Regions from separate parts of the Gordonia sp. LMA167 genome, predicted to be linked through region 1. Evidence: predicted binding sites of a transcription regulator. Region 1 holds the regulator's gene; the other holds the start of a gene.
What was found. Region 1 encodes LexA, which represses DNA repair genes until DNA is damaged. Its sites were predicted from a motif close to CGAACANNTGTTCG; they were not measured.

Region 1 (7,656 bases):
ATGACCGGCGTCGAGCCGGGCCGTACCGCGCCACCGTGCACCCGTTGCAGGTGCCCTGCCCGTTCGAGCACGGCGAGGTCCCGCCGCACGGTCTCGCTCGTGACATCGAAGGCCGTGGCGAGTGCGGCCACCGAGGCGCGGCCGTTCAAGCGGACCTGATGGGCGATCGCCTGCTGTCGTTCCTCCGCGTACACGATGTCCTCGTCTGTGGGTTTCGGTGGGTTTGAATGTTGATATACCTTTGTTTACGCTTGTTTGTGTGGTCACGTCAAGTGTTTGTTGTAAGTTTGATCACAGAGAAATGGCCGGGAGCTTGCGAATGCAGCCGGCCTCGGCGTCGAACACAGAGAGGTCTTCGGTGGAGCGCACACAGGTACTGAACGGAACGCCGGTTGTCGGTGGAAAGGCCTACGGCCCGGTGGTCTGGCCCGGGGAACGTCCCGTATTCGACGTCAGCGGCGGGGGTGTGATCGCCGACGAGGAACGCGAGGTCGAGACGAAACGCTTCACCGATGCCGCTGCGGCAGTCGCGGGTCGACTTCGCGAACGGTCGTCACACGCATCCGGCGCTGCCGCCGAGGTGCTGTCGGCGACGGCGGGCCTGGCCGAGGACCGCGGCTGGGTCGGAGCGGCGTCGGCCTTGATCGCCAAGGGCTCGGCCGCTCCGGCGGCCGCGGTTGCGGCGACCGAACAATTTGCCGCCATGTTCACGAAGCTGGGCGGCCTGATGGCCGAACGTGTCACCGATCTCAACGATGTACGCGATCGGGTCGTCGCCGAGCTGCTCGGTGTACCAGAGCCCGGTGTGCCGGAGCCGTCGGTGCCCTCGATTCTGATGGCCGATGATCTCGCGCCCGCCGACACGGCCGGCCTGGACCCGGCCATGATCACCGCGCTGGTCACCCGATTGGGGGGACCGACGAGCCACACGGCGATCATCGCGCGACAGCTGGGAATTCCGTGCGTGGTGGCGGTGTCGGACCTCGCGACGGTCGAGGCGGGCACCATCGTGCTCGTCGACGGAACCGCGGGCACGATCGAGGTCGAACCGGACGCCGCCGACGCCACGGAGCGCGTCGAGGAGAGTCGTCGGGCGGCGGAGCTGGTCGCCGACTGGTCCGGGCCGGGGCAAACCGCCGACGGACGCCGGATCTCGGTGTTGGCCAACGTCGCGGACGGAGCGTCGGCGCGGACCGCCACCGCCTATCCGGTGGAAGGTGTCGGGTTGTTCCGCACCGAACTCGCCTTCCTTGATCGCGCGGACGCGCCGACGGTAGAGGAACAGACAAGCCTCTACCGCGAGGTGCTGGATGCTTTCGACGGACAGAAGGTGGTCATCCGCACGCTCGACGCCGGCTCCGACAAACCGCTCAAGTTCGTCACCCAACTGGACGAGGCCAACCCCGCGCTGGGCGTGCGGGGCAATCGGATTGCCCAGGAACATCCCGAGATCCGCACCGCTCAGCTCGATGCGATCGCCGCTGCGGCGAATGGCCGCGAATCGACCGCCTGGGTGATGGCGCCGATGATCGCGTCGGCGGCCGAGGCCGCGGAGTTCGCCGCCGAGGTGCGTGCGCGCGGACTGATCGCCGGTGTGATGGTGGAGGTGCCCGCGGCCGCGATTCTTGCCGAATCCATACTGGCCGAAGTCGATTTCGTGTCGATCGGGACAAATGACCTCACCCAGTACACGATGGCGGCGGATCGGATGTCGGCCGAACTCGCCGGCCTGACCGACCCCTGGCAGCCTGCGGTGCTGTCGTTGATCGCAACCGTGGCGCGCGCGGGTTCCGAAGTGGGCAAGTCGGTGGGCGTGTGTGGCGAGGCCGCAGCAGACCCGGTGCTGGCGTGCGTGCTGGTCGGGATGGGTGTCACGTCGCTGTCGTCGGCTCCAGCCGCGGCGGCCGCAGTGGGAGCCCGACTCGGAGCGGTCAGCATGGACCAGTGCCAGGTTGCGGCCCAGGCGGCATTACGCACGTCCGACCCGGCCGCTGCGCGTGCGGCGGCGACGGCGGCGTTGGACGCATAGCGTCATCAGGTAGGGCTTCCATGGAGGCCCTACCGGCCGGCTCGTGGCGGCCCGGTACCGGGCCACGGGCCGAGCCCACCGTTCACACCCGGCGCATCACCGTGACGACCTTGCCCAGGATGGCGGCGTTGTCGCCGGGGATCGGTTCGAACATCGCGTTGTGTGGCATCAGCCAGACGTGACCGTCCTTGCGCTTGAACGTCTTGACGGTTGCCTCGCCGTCGATCATCGCCGCGACGATGTCACCGTTCTCGGCCACGTTCTGCTGTCGCACCACGACCCAATCGCCGTCGCAGATCGCTGCATCGATCATCGATTCGCCGACCACGCGCAGCAGGAAGAGCGACCCGTCGCCGACGAGCTCACGGGGGAGCGGGAAGACGTCCTCGACGGCCTCCTCGGCGAGGATCGGTCCGCCCGCGGCGATGCGTCCGAGTACGGGTACGAAGGTGGGAGTCGGCAGTTCTGAGCCACCGGCCGGTGCGGCCGTGCCGCCCGGCGGCGTGTGCTGCTCGCCGTCCTGGATGTTGACGGCGCGAGGCCGATTGTGATCGCGTTTGAGCAGGCCCTTGCGCTCCAAAGTCCGTAGCTGATGTGCGACGGACGAGGTGGAGGTCAGTCCGACCGCCTCGCCGATCTCGCGGATGCTGGGCGGATATCCACGTTCACGCACCGACGTGCGGATGTACTCCAGCACACCCCGCTGGCGGGCGGTGAGGTTCGCCTCGGCGACCTCGGGATCAACCGTCGTCGCGCCCCCGGTCTCGTCGGTCCCACGGGTGGCGTCACGCCGTCCGCCGGCTTTGTCACTCATCGGTGTCCTCCCTCTCGGCGTCCGTCATGTGGGGGCGCCTGCCCGGTTCCTCTCGGAAACCTGCTGGATGTTGCCTTGCTACAGCGCCGACAGTATCCGAACATCCCGACATGTTCAAACATTTGTTCGACGCGTGTCGAGACATTGTCGGTCTCCCGTGATACTAATCGAACATACGTTCCGTCGAACACGTGATCGACAGTCCGGTCGATCGGGAGCCGAGGAGGACACGATGAGCACAGGGACCCTCACGCGCAGCACACGCACCCCGGACGGGGCGGTGTCCAGGTCTGAACGAACGGAGCCCGTGCGCGCCGAGCGTATGCGCATCGAGCGCGAGCGCACCGACTCGGCAAGCACCGCGCCGACGAGAAGCGGGCGCACGCGTACCGGCGAGCAGGATCGGGTCCGTCTCGGCGCGGGCACACGGCCGCGGCGCCAGGCGCATCACGAACCCGTCCGCCCGGCCGACCGACGGCCGGCTCGCCCGGCCGTCGGACAGTTACCTCGGGCTGCGGGGACCCGGTGCGCTGTGTCGACGGCCGAATCACGCCTGCACGCACGCCGGAGGGCCACGGCACTGGCGGTACTCGTGGGCTGTGGGCTCGCGGTTCTGGTGTGGGTGGTCACAATCGTGGGCTCCAACTATGCGGCGTCCGTGCAGCCGTCGCCAGTCGGCACCGAGATCGTCCATGTCCGACAGGGCGACTCGCTGAGCACGATCGCCGATCGGATCGCGCCCGATGTGCCCAGGCAGGCGGTCATCGACCAGATCGTCGAGCGCAACGACCTGTCCGGGTCGGGTCTCCGGGTCGGGCAGGCACTGGTCGCACCCGCATACGGCTGAGCGCAGGCGGTACTCTCATGTCACAGGTTCCAGCCGGAAACCGGCACGGCGTAGCGGGCATCCGGTGCGCCGGAGTGTCCCGAGACGTGCGTGAGGACGACATGCGCTGCCCGTTTTGCAAGAACGAAGACACCAAGGTCATCGACTCGCGTGTCGCCGACGAGGGGCAGGCGATCCGAAGGCGTCGTTCGTGTGCGGAGTGCGGTCGGCGGTTCTCGACGGTGGAGAGCGCCGTGCTGTCGGTGGTGAAACGCAACGGCGTGACCGAGCCGTTCAGTCGCGAGAAGGTGATGCGCGGAGTGCGTCGCGCCTGTCAAGGGCGTGACGTCGCCGAGGATGCCCTGGCTCAGCTCGCACAGCAGGTGGAGGACGCTGTCCGGGCATCCGGCTCGGCCGAGATACCCAGCAATGAGGTGGGCCTGGCCATCCTTCGTCCGCTTCGCGACCTCGACGAGGTCGCCTACCTGCGGTTCGCGTCGGTTTACCGGTCATTTGACTCGTTGGAGGATTTCCAGCGTGAGATCGATGACCTGCAAGGCAATCTCACGCATCGTAAACCGGTGGATGCCGCGGGGTCTGCGCTCACCGATTGACCGGACCGGTGTCGACGCCGATGGTCAGGTGAAGGCGTCGAGTGCACGTATGGCGCGCTTCTCCGAGATCGGGTATGCGGTGCCGAGTCGCTGCGCGAACAGGCCCACCCGCAGTTCCTCGATCAGCCAGTGGGCGAATTCGTCCAGTGCAGCGCGTCGTCCCTCGGGAAGCCGCGCGCCTCGTTGATTCCAGTGGCTCACGACGCGATCGACCGTGGCGATGCCGTCATGGTCCCGGTGAGCAGACGCGGGTAGATCGGTCAGTCGACGAGTTGCCGCCTCGAGGTATCTGGGGACGTGGGTCAGGTGGTCGCGAGGGGTTGCGGCGATGAATCCGTCGAAGACCAGGTTCTCGAGTTGTTCGGCGACGTCATCGGCGGCGACCGACCCGCTCAGCCGATCGAGCTGGGCACGCAACGGGGCGACGTGACGCAGAACGTCGATGGCCAGTGTGAAATATTCTGGGGCGGCACCGATGACGTCGCTTCGCAGCCCGGTGCACAGTTGCTCGAACTGTTCCGGAGTTCGGATTCTGGTGAGATCTCGGTCCGCGGCGAGGTCGCGGACCGCGCGCCGGGTGCAGTCGGCCACCAGATCGTCCGGCTTGCGATACGGGCTCTGGCTCAGGGTGAGTCGTCCCGCGGCGTCGAGAGTCCCGGTGATCTTGCGGGAAAGACGCGGCATCGCTGCATCGAGCAAAACGATGACGGCGTCGTGATGACGCTGGTCGCGCTGGGCCGCGGTCGGGCTCTCGACGCCGGTCACGCCGACGGCGTGCCCGTTGTCGTCGCGCACCACGTCCAATCCTGGATATCGCGTGATGGATTGACCGGCAACCACTTTCGTCTCGCTGTCCGCGAGGTTGCCGATCCCTTCGGCGCTCCATGTGGTGACGGCCGTCCGTGGCGCCGGGGTGTCGTCCCGATCGGCGAACTGTTTCTTCAGGTCGGCGAGCGACTTACCACCGGCGATCGTGGCGCCGGTCCGGTCGACGACGGCGAAGTTCATGGTGAGGTGGGCAGGTATGCGCTCGGGCGCGAAATCCCCGGGCGACACGGTCATCGAGGTGATCGATGTGAGCTCGCGGGCCAGCCCGGCGATGAGCGGCTCGGCGCGCGGTGTGAGTCGTGAGAGCGCCAGATCCGCGAAACGCTGGGCGGGCGCCATAGATTTGCGCTGCGCTTTCGGCAGTGATTTCACGAGTTCGGTGGCGAGTTCGCTGCGCAGGCCCGGCACCGACCAGTCGAAGCCCGCTGCCCGGACATGGTCGAGCAACGGTAGCGGGATCACCACGGTGACACCGTCATCGGGCGCGCCAGGCTCGAATCGGTATCGGAGTTCCAGGCGCGTCTCGCCCTGCTGCCAGGCTCCGGGGAAGTCGGTGTCGGCGACCGCGACGTCGACCGCCACATCTTCTGGACGCAGGTCGAGGAGGTCGGGGTGTTCGCGTCTCGTCTGCTTCCACCAGGTGTCGAAGTGTCGCGCCGACACCACATCGGGACCGACCCGCGCATCGTAGAACTCGAACAACTGCTGTTCGCTGATCACCACATCCCGGCGACGGGCGCGGTGCTCGACGTCGGCTGCGGCGTCGAGCAGTTCCCGATTGCGCTGAAAGAAGGCATGATCGGTGCGCCATTCGCCTTCCACGAGGGCGTGGCGGATGAACATCTCCCGTGAGGTCGCCGGGTCGATGCGTCCGAAAGGTACCCGGCGCTGCGCGACGAGGGTGACGCCGTAGAGCGTGACGCGTTCGTAGGCCATCGCGGAGCCGCGTTTGGACGACCAGTGCGGCTCACTGTACGACCGTCGGGCGAGGTCGCCGGCGAGTTTCTCCACCCAAAGGGGATCGATCCCGGCGACAGTGTGCGCGAAGAGTCGCGATGTCTCGACGAGTTCGGCGGCCATGATGAACGGTGGCGGCTTCCGGGACAGCGACGATCCCGGGAAGATCGCCAGGGTGGTGTTCCGTGCGCCGAGATAGTCCCGTGAATCCCCTTGGCGCGCCGCGATGTTGCCGAGCAGGCCGGAGAGGATCGCCCGGTGGATGGCGTCGCCGTCGCGGCTGGTGGTGGCGGTGGTCCAGTCCAGGTCGGACACGATCCGGGACAGCTGCCGGTGCAGTTCCTGCCATTCGCGGATCCGCAGGAAATGCAGGAACTCGCGTTCGCAGAGCCGGCGGAACTGATTGCCCGACAGTTCGCGGCGCCGGTCAGCGAGATAGTTCCAGAGCTCCAGATAGGCGAGGAACTCTGAGCCGGGGACCGCGAAGCGGCGGTGTGCGGCGTCGGCCGCCTCACGGTGCTCGCCGGGGCGCTCCCGGACATCGGGGATCGACAGCGCGGCGGCGATCACCAGCATGTGGTCGAGGCAGCCGTCCTCGTGTGCGGCGATCAGCATCCGCGCGAGGCGCGGATCGACGGGGATACGAGCCATCTGCCGGCCGACCGGTGTCAGGACCGGTTCGTGGTCGTCTCGCGTGGTCTCGCGGATCGCGCCGAGTTCGGCGAGGACTGCCATACCGTCGCGGATCGCACGCGCGTCGGGTGGTTGCACAAACGGGAACTCGGACACGTCGCCGAGGCGGAGCGCGGCCATCTGGAGGATGACCGCCGCCAGATTGGTCCGCACGATCTCCGGATCGGTGAACGCCGGACGATTGTCGAAGTCGTCCTGATCGTAGAGACGGATACAGATGCCCGGTGCGACGCGGCCGCAGCGGCCGGCACGCTGACGAGCGCTCGCCTGCGACACCGGCTCGATCGGCAGGCGGTTCACCTTGGACCGCGTCGAGTAGCGCGAGATCCGTGCCGTACCGGTGTCGATGACGTAGCGGATCCCGGGCACGGTCAGGGACGTCTCGGCGACGTTGGTCGCCAACACGATGCGCCGGCCGGACGACGGCGCGAACACCCGTTGCTGATCGGCGATGGACAGCCGGGCGAACAGGGGAACGATCTCCGCGCCGGCCGAGACGCGATGGCGCAATGCGTCCGCGGTCTCGCGGATGTCCCGCTCGGTGGGGAGGAAGACCAGGATGTCCCCGCGGTGTGCCGACCAGAGTTCTCCGACCGCGGAATCGATGGCCTGCGCCTGATCGAGATCACGGTGGTCCGAATCGGGGTCGCGGGCGTCTCCGAATGGGCGATATCGAACCTCGACCGGGTATGCGCGACCGGAGACCTCGAGGATCGGTACCTCGTCGGCGTCGTCGACCGAGGCCGCGAAATGGCGGGCGAACCGGTCCGGTTCGATCGTCGCCGATGTGATGATGACCTTGAGGTCGGGGCGCCGAGGCAGCAGGCGTTTCAGATAGCCCAGGATGAAGTCGATGTTGAGGCTGCGTTCGTGTGCCTCGTCGATGATCAACGTG
Region 2 (7,656 bases), 2.3 Mb from region 1:
GCGATTGCGTTGCTGGACTTGATGAACGGGATCAGCTGGTGGTTGCACGACGACCAGGACGTCGATCAGCTGGTTGCGGATTATGTGGATTTCGGGGTGAATGGGGTGCTGCGCTACGCGGGCCACGACGGGTGACCCGCGCAGCGCAACCGCACCTCACGCGACCCAGTTCGCGGAACTGACGGTTGTGGCGGCACTCTTGTCCACAGTGCCGGCGGCATGAGCCAACACGATCACACTCGTGAAGCTGTCGTCGTGGTCGGTACTGGTGAACGAGAATCGTGTGAATGCGCTGGCCACACCATCGCCGCCGCTGATCCCGAAGCCACCGGACTCGAACCCGGCACGTCTGGGTACGCCGAGGAAAAAGGTCTTGATCTCTGTGTTCGGAGGCAGGCCCGCGACCTTCACTGTCATATCCACGCCGGTCTGAGTTCGTACGGGAGTCACCCCGATCGAGGGTGAACTCACCAGTTTGACTGCACGCCAGTGGGTTCCGGTGAACACTCCCCCGGTTTGCGGCGCCAGCCCCACGGTCCCGTCGGCCGTCCGGCCATCGAGAAACACGTTGGGCGACGGAATCGAACCCAGACACTTGAACGCGACGGCGTCACCGCCGACGGATCGCACCTCCCACCGGGTGCCGGTGAACTCTCGATACTGCTGAGGCGCCAGACCCACCGTGCCGGCGGCCGTGACTCCGTCGAGCAACCTCGGACCCGACAGCGCTCCAAGACAAATCAGACGTAGGCCGCCGTCCTGCAGGTCGACTGCGACCCATCGGGCGCCGGTGAACGGGGCTTCGGTGTTCGGCGACAACCCGACAGTCGCATTGGCCGTTCGTCCGTCGAGAAACCGTGATGTCCCGGGGCCTGTGCCCAGGCATTCGAGCGAGAATGCGCTACCAGTTGTGATGGACATTGTTCCAACCTTTCTATCAATCGACAGGGTGGAATCAGTGTCAGCGATGACGCAATCGCGTTCACGCGTAGGGAACTACGCGTGTACTCCTCCAAACAGAGTCGGAAGTGGCCGAGTAGCTGCCCGCGGCACCATTCGCCTCCCGCGGAGTATTCGCCCAAACGAATGACACCACCGCCTCTGACCTGGGCGTACCCTGATCCCAACTTCATGAGCAAGGTAGAGGTGAGCGTCATGGCCGATGAACGCGACCACGATCACGATGACTACTACGGCGAGCTGATTCCGCCCGCCCCGCCGATCCGCCGTTGGGAGGATCCCGGAGACGACGACGAGGTGCTGCGTTATCGATCCCCCGAGACCTTCCTCGACAAGGTGTTCCGAAGAGACCAGTAGTGCCGTCAAAGCCTGTCGCCGCGATCTACACCAAACACGTCAGCGACCTCCTGGCGGGCGAGTACGACCGTCGTAAGGTGCTTGAGTCACGCGGCGATTCGATCATCAAGACGAGCGCCGCACTGATTGCGCTGATCGCCGCCATCACCGTCTATGTTCTCGGCAAGGACTACGTTGTCACGAACCACTGGCAGTCGAAGTGGGTTCTGGTCGCTTCCCTGGCATGCTTCGTCGTCTCGTCCTTCATCGCCATCTTCATCCAGAACTGGTCACTCAAGCTCACAGTCACCGGCGAGAAGACCCTGAACGGGATGACCGAAGACCTCTGGGACCTGGACGAGGAGACGGCCGAGAGGATGGTCCTGCGACGGCTCGTCCTGTCCACGATCAGTCTGCGTCAGGGCAACAAGTCGAAGGCCACAGCCGCGCAATACGCCGTCATCCTGCAAGTGGTCGCCGTCGGATTGTTCGCTACCGCATTCGTGTTCGAGTTGCTGGGGTGAGGAACCCGTGACCCTTCCCGAGATCGACATCGCGCGCATCCGCCGGTGGTGCCGCGACCGGGTGCCCGAGGAGTTCTGGGATCAGGTACGCATCGAATGTGACGTCGCCGAGCGTCACGCGACGATTGTGGAGACGCGCCCTCCGTGGGACGGCTCGGACGCACCCTGGACCCGGGCCCCGATCGCTCGCTTGCACGACACGACGTCGACGGGCCGGTGGACGCTGTACTGGCGTGACCGAAACCTGAAGTTCCACAGGTACACCGACCTGCCGCCCACCGACAATGTGCAAGCCCTCCTCGATCACGTCGCCGACAGCGGAGATCCGATCTTCTTCGGCTGAGCGTTCAGAAATTCTTGCCAGAAGCATCCGCCAAACCTCTTGCGCATCCCTTTCCTGTCCCTTAAACTCGAACGTACGTTCGACCGCGAGCCGATCAGGGGGAGGTGTAGCTCATGGATTCCGACCGACCGACATCCGACGATTCACACTCCGAGGTGGTGGCGCTGTACCGCGAACTGCACGACGTCCTGGATCGGATCGCGCAGGTCGACACCACGCCGGCCTCGGATGTGGAGGTCGTGGAGGTGGCCGACGCGCACGAGCGTGCCGTTCGTCGGATGAGTGGCTTGGGCCATCACCGCTTGATGGATGTCTCCGATCGAGGCGCCTTCACCAAGTTCGGGTATCGAAACCTGACCGATTTCCTCGGCGACCGCCTCAAGATCAGCGAGCCGCGCGTGCGACAGCGACACACCGCTGCCCTGGCGCCGAGATTTTCGATGCAGGGCGAGAAGATGCCTCCCACCTGCCCGAACACCGCCCAGGCGCTGATCGACGGCGCGATCAGTGTTGATCACGTCGACATCATCCTCAAGACGTTGCACCGGATTCCGGCCGCGCTGCCGGTCGCGGTCAGCGCCGCCGCCGAAGCCGAAATGGCCGACATGGCAACCAAATACTCCACCGATGCACTCATCGAGATCGGCAAACGCATCCTCGGCCACGTCGACCCCGACGGCACCCTCACCGACGACCGCGACCGCGCCCGGCAACGTCGACTCGGTGTGGGCAAACAAGACATGCAGGACATGAGCAAACTCGCCGGCCTGCTGGACCCGAAGACCCGAGCCATGCTCGACGTGGTCTTGGCCAGCTGGGCAGCTCCCGGCATGAACAATCCCGCCGACGACACCCCACTGGTCGGCAGCACAGACGACGTCGTCGATGCCGAACAACTGCGCCAAGCCGTCGAACGCGACCACCGCTCCCAGCCGCAACGCAACCACGACGCACTGGCCGCGCTGCTGCGCCACGCCCTTGATGGCGGCATCCTCGGAAACAGCCACCGCGGACTGCCGCCGCACCTGATCATCAAGATCACCGAATCCGAACTACGCGAACGCGCCGGCGTCGCCACCACCACCAGCGGCGCACGCCTGCCGATCAGCACCCTGATCGAACTGGCCGCCCACTCCCAGATGCACCTGGCCGTGTTCGCCGACCACACCGGCGAACCGCTCTACCTCGGCACCGCCAAACGCCTGGCCAACCAAGCCCAACGATTCATGCTCTTCGCCCACGGCGGCGGCTGCTCCTGCCCAGGCTGCACCCGCGCCTTCGACACCGTGGAAATCCATCACGCCGAACGCGACTACGCCGACGGCGGCACCACCGACATCAACACCCTCACCCCCGCGTGCGGACCCCACAACCGCATGGTCGGCACCAAACCCGGCCAATACACCACCGACATCATCAAAGACGGCCCCAACACCGGCCGCGCCCAATGGACACTGAACACCGACGGCACCACACCACCAAACCCACCACGCATCAACGAACTACCCTTCATCGGCGAACTCTTCGAACGACGCCTCCGAGAACACACACCCGACCGAAACCACCCGGGCACCCCACTGCAGACGATCATCGACGAGATCAACCAGACCCGACCCCAGACAGACCAACCTGCACGCACGCCCACTCACCGCACACCCGGGGAGATCATCGCGAACGAACTGCTCCGCCGACTCATCGAACGCGATCGCGGCAACCATGCCGTCGCGAACGGATGGACCATTTGCCAATCCGGGCCCGAGGGTTATGACCTCGCGCGATGAATCGTCGGTTCACATCCGTCGCTCGATCAAGCGCGGGTCACCGACCGCCGTAATCGAATCGCGCCGCATCCAACTGCTTCACCAACGCCGGCTCCAACACCTTTGCCGCGGTCGCGGTCAGATGCGAGTCGTCGCGGTAGAAGAGGATCTTGTTGCGCGCAGGGAGACACAGATTGCCGTCGCACAGCAGGTCGTTGACACCGATCGTGAGGATGTCGCGACTGCGGCCCTGCGCCTGTTGTTCGAGGATCGGCTCGATCCGGGTGAACCCGTCGAGCGGGAAATCGCATTTGTGCCAATTGTCCAACGCCCCCGACATACAGTCGGCCACTTGGAAACCCGGGTACGGGGTGTCGGCGATGTACACGATCTTCGCCTTCGTGGCACGCAGCGTGGTGAGCGTGTCATTCCACGCCGTCTCCGCCTGAGCCTCGTTCGGCACATAGGTCGACAGCGACGACACGAAGATGATCCGCGGCGCCACCGCCGTGATCTGCTGCAACGCATCCGCCCGCCACTGCGCACAATCAGGCTTCGCATACGGGTCGGGCACCCGACCTCGCGGCTTCAGATCCTGCGCCGGACACGCCGCCTTGGTGAACTGATGGATCCGCCAACCATGCGTGGCACCAATGGTGCGGATCGCCTCTGACCACTGATCGGCGTGACTGTCGCCGAACAGCACCACCGGAATCCCGCCCACCGGACCGAACGTGCAGTCCACGTCCGGCGACAGATCACCCACCGGGATCAGACACTCATGCGGCGACGGCCGGTCGTCGTAGGCCTGAAAAGGGTTCGGCACCACGGCACCCGACGGGTCCTTGTTGTCCACTCCGAACACCGACTGATAGGTCAGCGCGGCGTTCGCGACTGTGTCGCGGCTGGCGATCTGCACCACGATCACACCCGTCGCCATCGTCGCGACCAGCCCGACCACCACCCCGGTGACGCCCACCGAGATCGAGGCCGACGCATTTCGTCGGAGCTCACGGTGCGCGATGATCGGCTCCTCGAAGAACATCGTCGACGCGGTGGCGATGCCGAGCGCCACCAGCGAAACAGCGAGAAGCGCGGGCCACGAATGGTTGCCGGTCGCGGTTTCGAACAGCACGATCGCCGGCCAGTGCCAGAGATACCAGGCGTAGGAGACGCGGCCGAGGAACTTCAGCGGTGGGGTGGCGAGGAGGGTGGCGGGGGTGAGGGTTCGGGGTGCGGGGTCTCGATACGCTGCCTCGCCTAGCGGCTCGGCCGCTACTCGACCAGCGGAAGGCAGCTCGGCGGCTACTCGACCAACGGAAGACGCTCGACCAGCGGAAGGCGGCGCGGACGCTCGACCAGCGGAAGACGCTCGACCAGCGGACGGCAGCGTCGCGATCAACTGGCCCGAGGCGATCACCAGCGCTGCGCCCATCGTCGGGAGCAGAGCCGCGGTGCCGGGATAGGGCGTGTGGGCGTTGATCTGAACAGCGGCGACGACGATCGCGGCAAGGCCGAGCCAGCCGATCACGACGGCAACCACCATGGCCAGGCGCGGCGACTTCCAGCGCAGTGCGAACAGCGGCGCCGCGACGGCGATCAGGCCGCCGACGCCGAATTGCCATGCGCGGCTGTAGGTGGCCATGTAGGCGCTGGACGGGTCGGTGGGGGTCAGCCGGATGGCCACCACCAGCGACGCCACCGTGATCGCGCCGATCACCAGGCCGACCAGCATCCGCATCGACAGCGCCTGCCGCAGAGCCGTTTTCGACGCCAACCAGGCCGCGCCGAACACCAGCAGCGGCCACACGAAGTACAGCTGCTCCTCGATCGACAACGACCAGAAGTGCGTCGCGAGACTGCCGTCCATCGCGCCGGCCAGATAGTTGGCGTTCTGGGAGATGAAGTGCCAGTTGGCCAACTGCGCGGCGGCGGCGAGCAGGTCGATGGCCTGTTTGAACACCGACAGCAGCGGCATGAACAGCACTGCCCCGATGATCGACACCACGATCACCAGTGCCGCCGGCGGGATGATGCGACGGGCCCGTCGTGCGTAGAAGCCCTTGAACGACAACGTCCCCGTGCGCTCGTACTCGCGGACGAGCAGCCGGGTGATCAAGAAACCGGAGATGACGAAGAAGATGTCGACGCCGACGAATCCGCCGGTCACGAACGGGACGTGTGCGTGGAACAGCACCACCAGCAGCACCGCGATGCCGCGGAGCCCGGCGATGTCGTCGAAGAACGTCGGTGGCGGCGGCTGCACCGGGATGCGGTCGGTCGGCGCCTCCGACAATGCCGTCACGGGGCGGTCCACGGCACCATGATGTCGAACCAGCCCACCGCGAGCGCCGCGATGAACACGATCGCACTCGTGTAGCCGACCACCTCGAAGACCGTGATGCGATTCCAGTTGGGCGCCGTCGGACGCTGCTCGGTGCGTGCCGGGCGGAACGCGTCGTCGTCGGCCGCACGATGTCGTGGCAATCGGACCGGCACCGCGGACGTCTCCGGCGCCGACGTCACGCTCCCCCGCCCCGACCGCAGGATCTTCACGAACTCCACCAGCAGCGGCGCCGTCAGATACGTATAGGCGATGACGAATCCGACCATCATCCAGAACGCGGCCAGCCCGTAGACGAGCACGTCACGCACGATCACGACCCAGAACACCAGCAGCGATCCGCCGAGGGCGAGCGTGCCCAGCCGCGCGATCGACCGGGCCAACGAATTGCTCTTGCCGACCGCACCGGTGGGCACCCAGCCGATCTCACGGCCGATGATCTTGTGCCAGATCGCGATGGTGTGCGCGTAGCTGTAGGCGATCTGGATGCGCAGCACCTCGAACCGCCACCGCGTCCGCGACACCAGCGGGAACAACACCACGTACACCCAGAGGCCGAGCAGGAACGGCACCAGCTGCTGCGGCCGGACGTCGTCGGGGAAGAACGCCGCCATGATGATGCCCGGCAGGAACAGCAGAAAGACGTTCATCGCGGTGGTGAAGTAATAGAACACGCCCGCCCACTGGGCGAGGCGTTGCCGGACCGTCGGCCGCACAGGTGTGTCGATGTCGTGGTTGCGCAGCCGCGACAACGACCCCTGACACCAGCGGTACTGCTGATTGAGGAAGCCGGCCAGGTCCGACGGGCACAAGCCCCGCGACAACACGACCGGGACATAGCGGATCGCGTAACCGGCCTGCTGCAGATGGCGGCCGGTGTGCAGGTCCTCACTGTGCTCGATCGCCGCGAAGCCACCCACCCGATTCAGCGCGCCACGCCGATAGACCGCTGAGGTGCCCACACAGTTCGCTGCGCCGATCCGGTCGCGGGACGGCAGCACCCACCGGTAGAAGAACTCCTGCGTCGCACCTGCCGTCCGCTGGATCCAGCCCATCGCATCGGTGGTGGCGAATGCCTGCGGACTCTGCACGATCGCGACCTGCGGGTCGTCGAGATAGGGCACGAGGTGGCCGAGGAAGTCGGGGCGCGGGCAGAAGTCGGCGTCGAAGATGACGATCAGCTCGCCGGAACTGATGGTGCAGGCGTGCCGCAGATTGCCGGCCTTACGCAGGTGCCCGCGGTCGGGGCGCACCACGTATCGGAATCCGTGGGTGTCGGCGAGCTCGCGCACCTCGTCGCGGGCGGCGTCGTCGAGGACGAACACCGTGCGCCGCCCCGGCCAGGCCATGGCGTGCACGTGACGGTAGGTGGCGCGCAGGATGTCGAGG

Region 2: ACVT6V_RS27265 (HNH endonuclease signature motif containing protein) is a predicted target of LexA. The motif match lies at 2,232-2,245, and genes of this name have one in related genera.

What each region holds. Positions count from the first base shown of each region.
Region 1 covers NZ_CM176708.1:3,734,268-3,741,923, forward strand. Annotated here, with positions in the region: gene ACVT6V_RS17015 (DeoR/GlpR family DNA-binding transcription regulator) at 1-194, opposite strand, end outside; gene ptsP (phosphoenolpyruvate--protein phosphotransferase) at 320-2,029, shown strand; gene lexA (transcriptional repressor LexA) at 2,112-2,843, opposite strand; gene ACVT6V_RS17030 (LysM peptidoglycan-binding domain-containing protein) at 3,076-3,690, shown strand; gene nrdR (transcriptional regulator NrdR) at 3,792-4,283, shown strand; gene hrpA (ATP-dependent RNA helicase HrpA) at 4,308-7,656, opposite strand, start outside.
Region 2 covers NZ_CM176708.1:6,081,736-6,089,391, forward strand. Annotated here, with positions in the region: gene ACVT6V_RS27240 (TetR/AcrR family transcriptional regulator) at 1-135, shown strand, start outside; gene ACVT6V_RS27245 (hypothetical protein) at 157-921, opposite strand; gene ACVT6V_RS27250 (hypothetical protein) at 1,156-1,317, shown strand; gene ACVT6V_RS27255 (hypothetical protein) at 1,317-1,820, shown strand; gene ACVT6V_RS27260 (DUF3024 domain-containing protein) at 1,828-2,163, shown strand; gene ACVT6V_RS27265 (HNH endonuclease signature motif containing protein) at 2,277-3,944, shown strand; gene ACVT6V_RS27270 (acyltransferase family protein) at 3,982-6,240, opposite strand; gene ACVT6V_RS27275 (glycosyltransferase family 2 protein) at 6,225-7,656, opposite strand, start outside.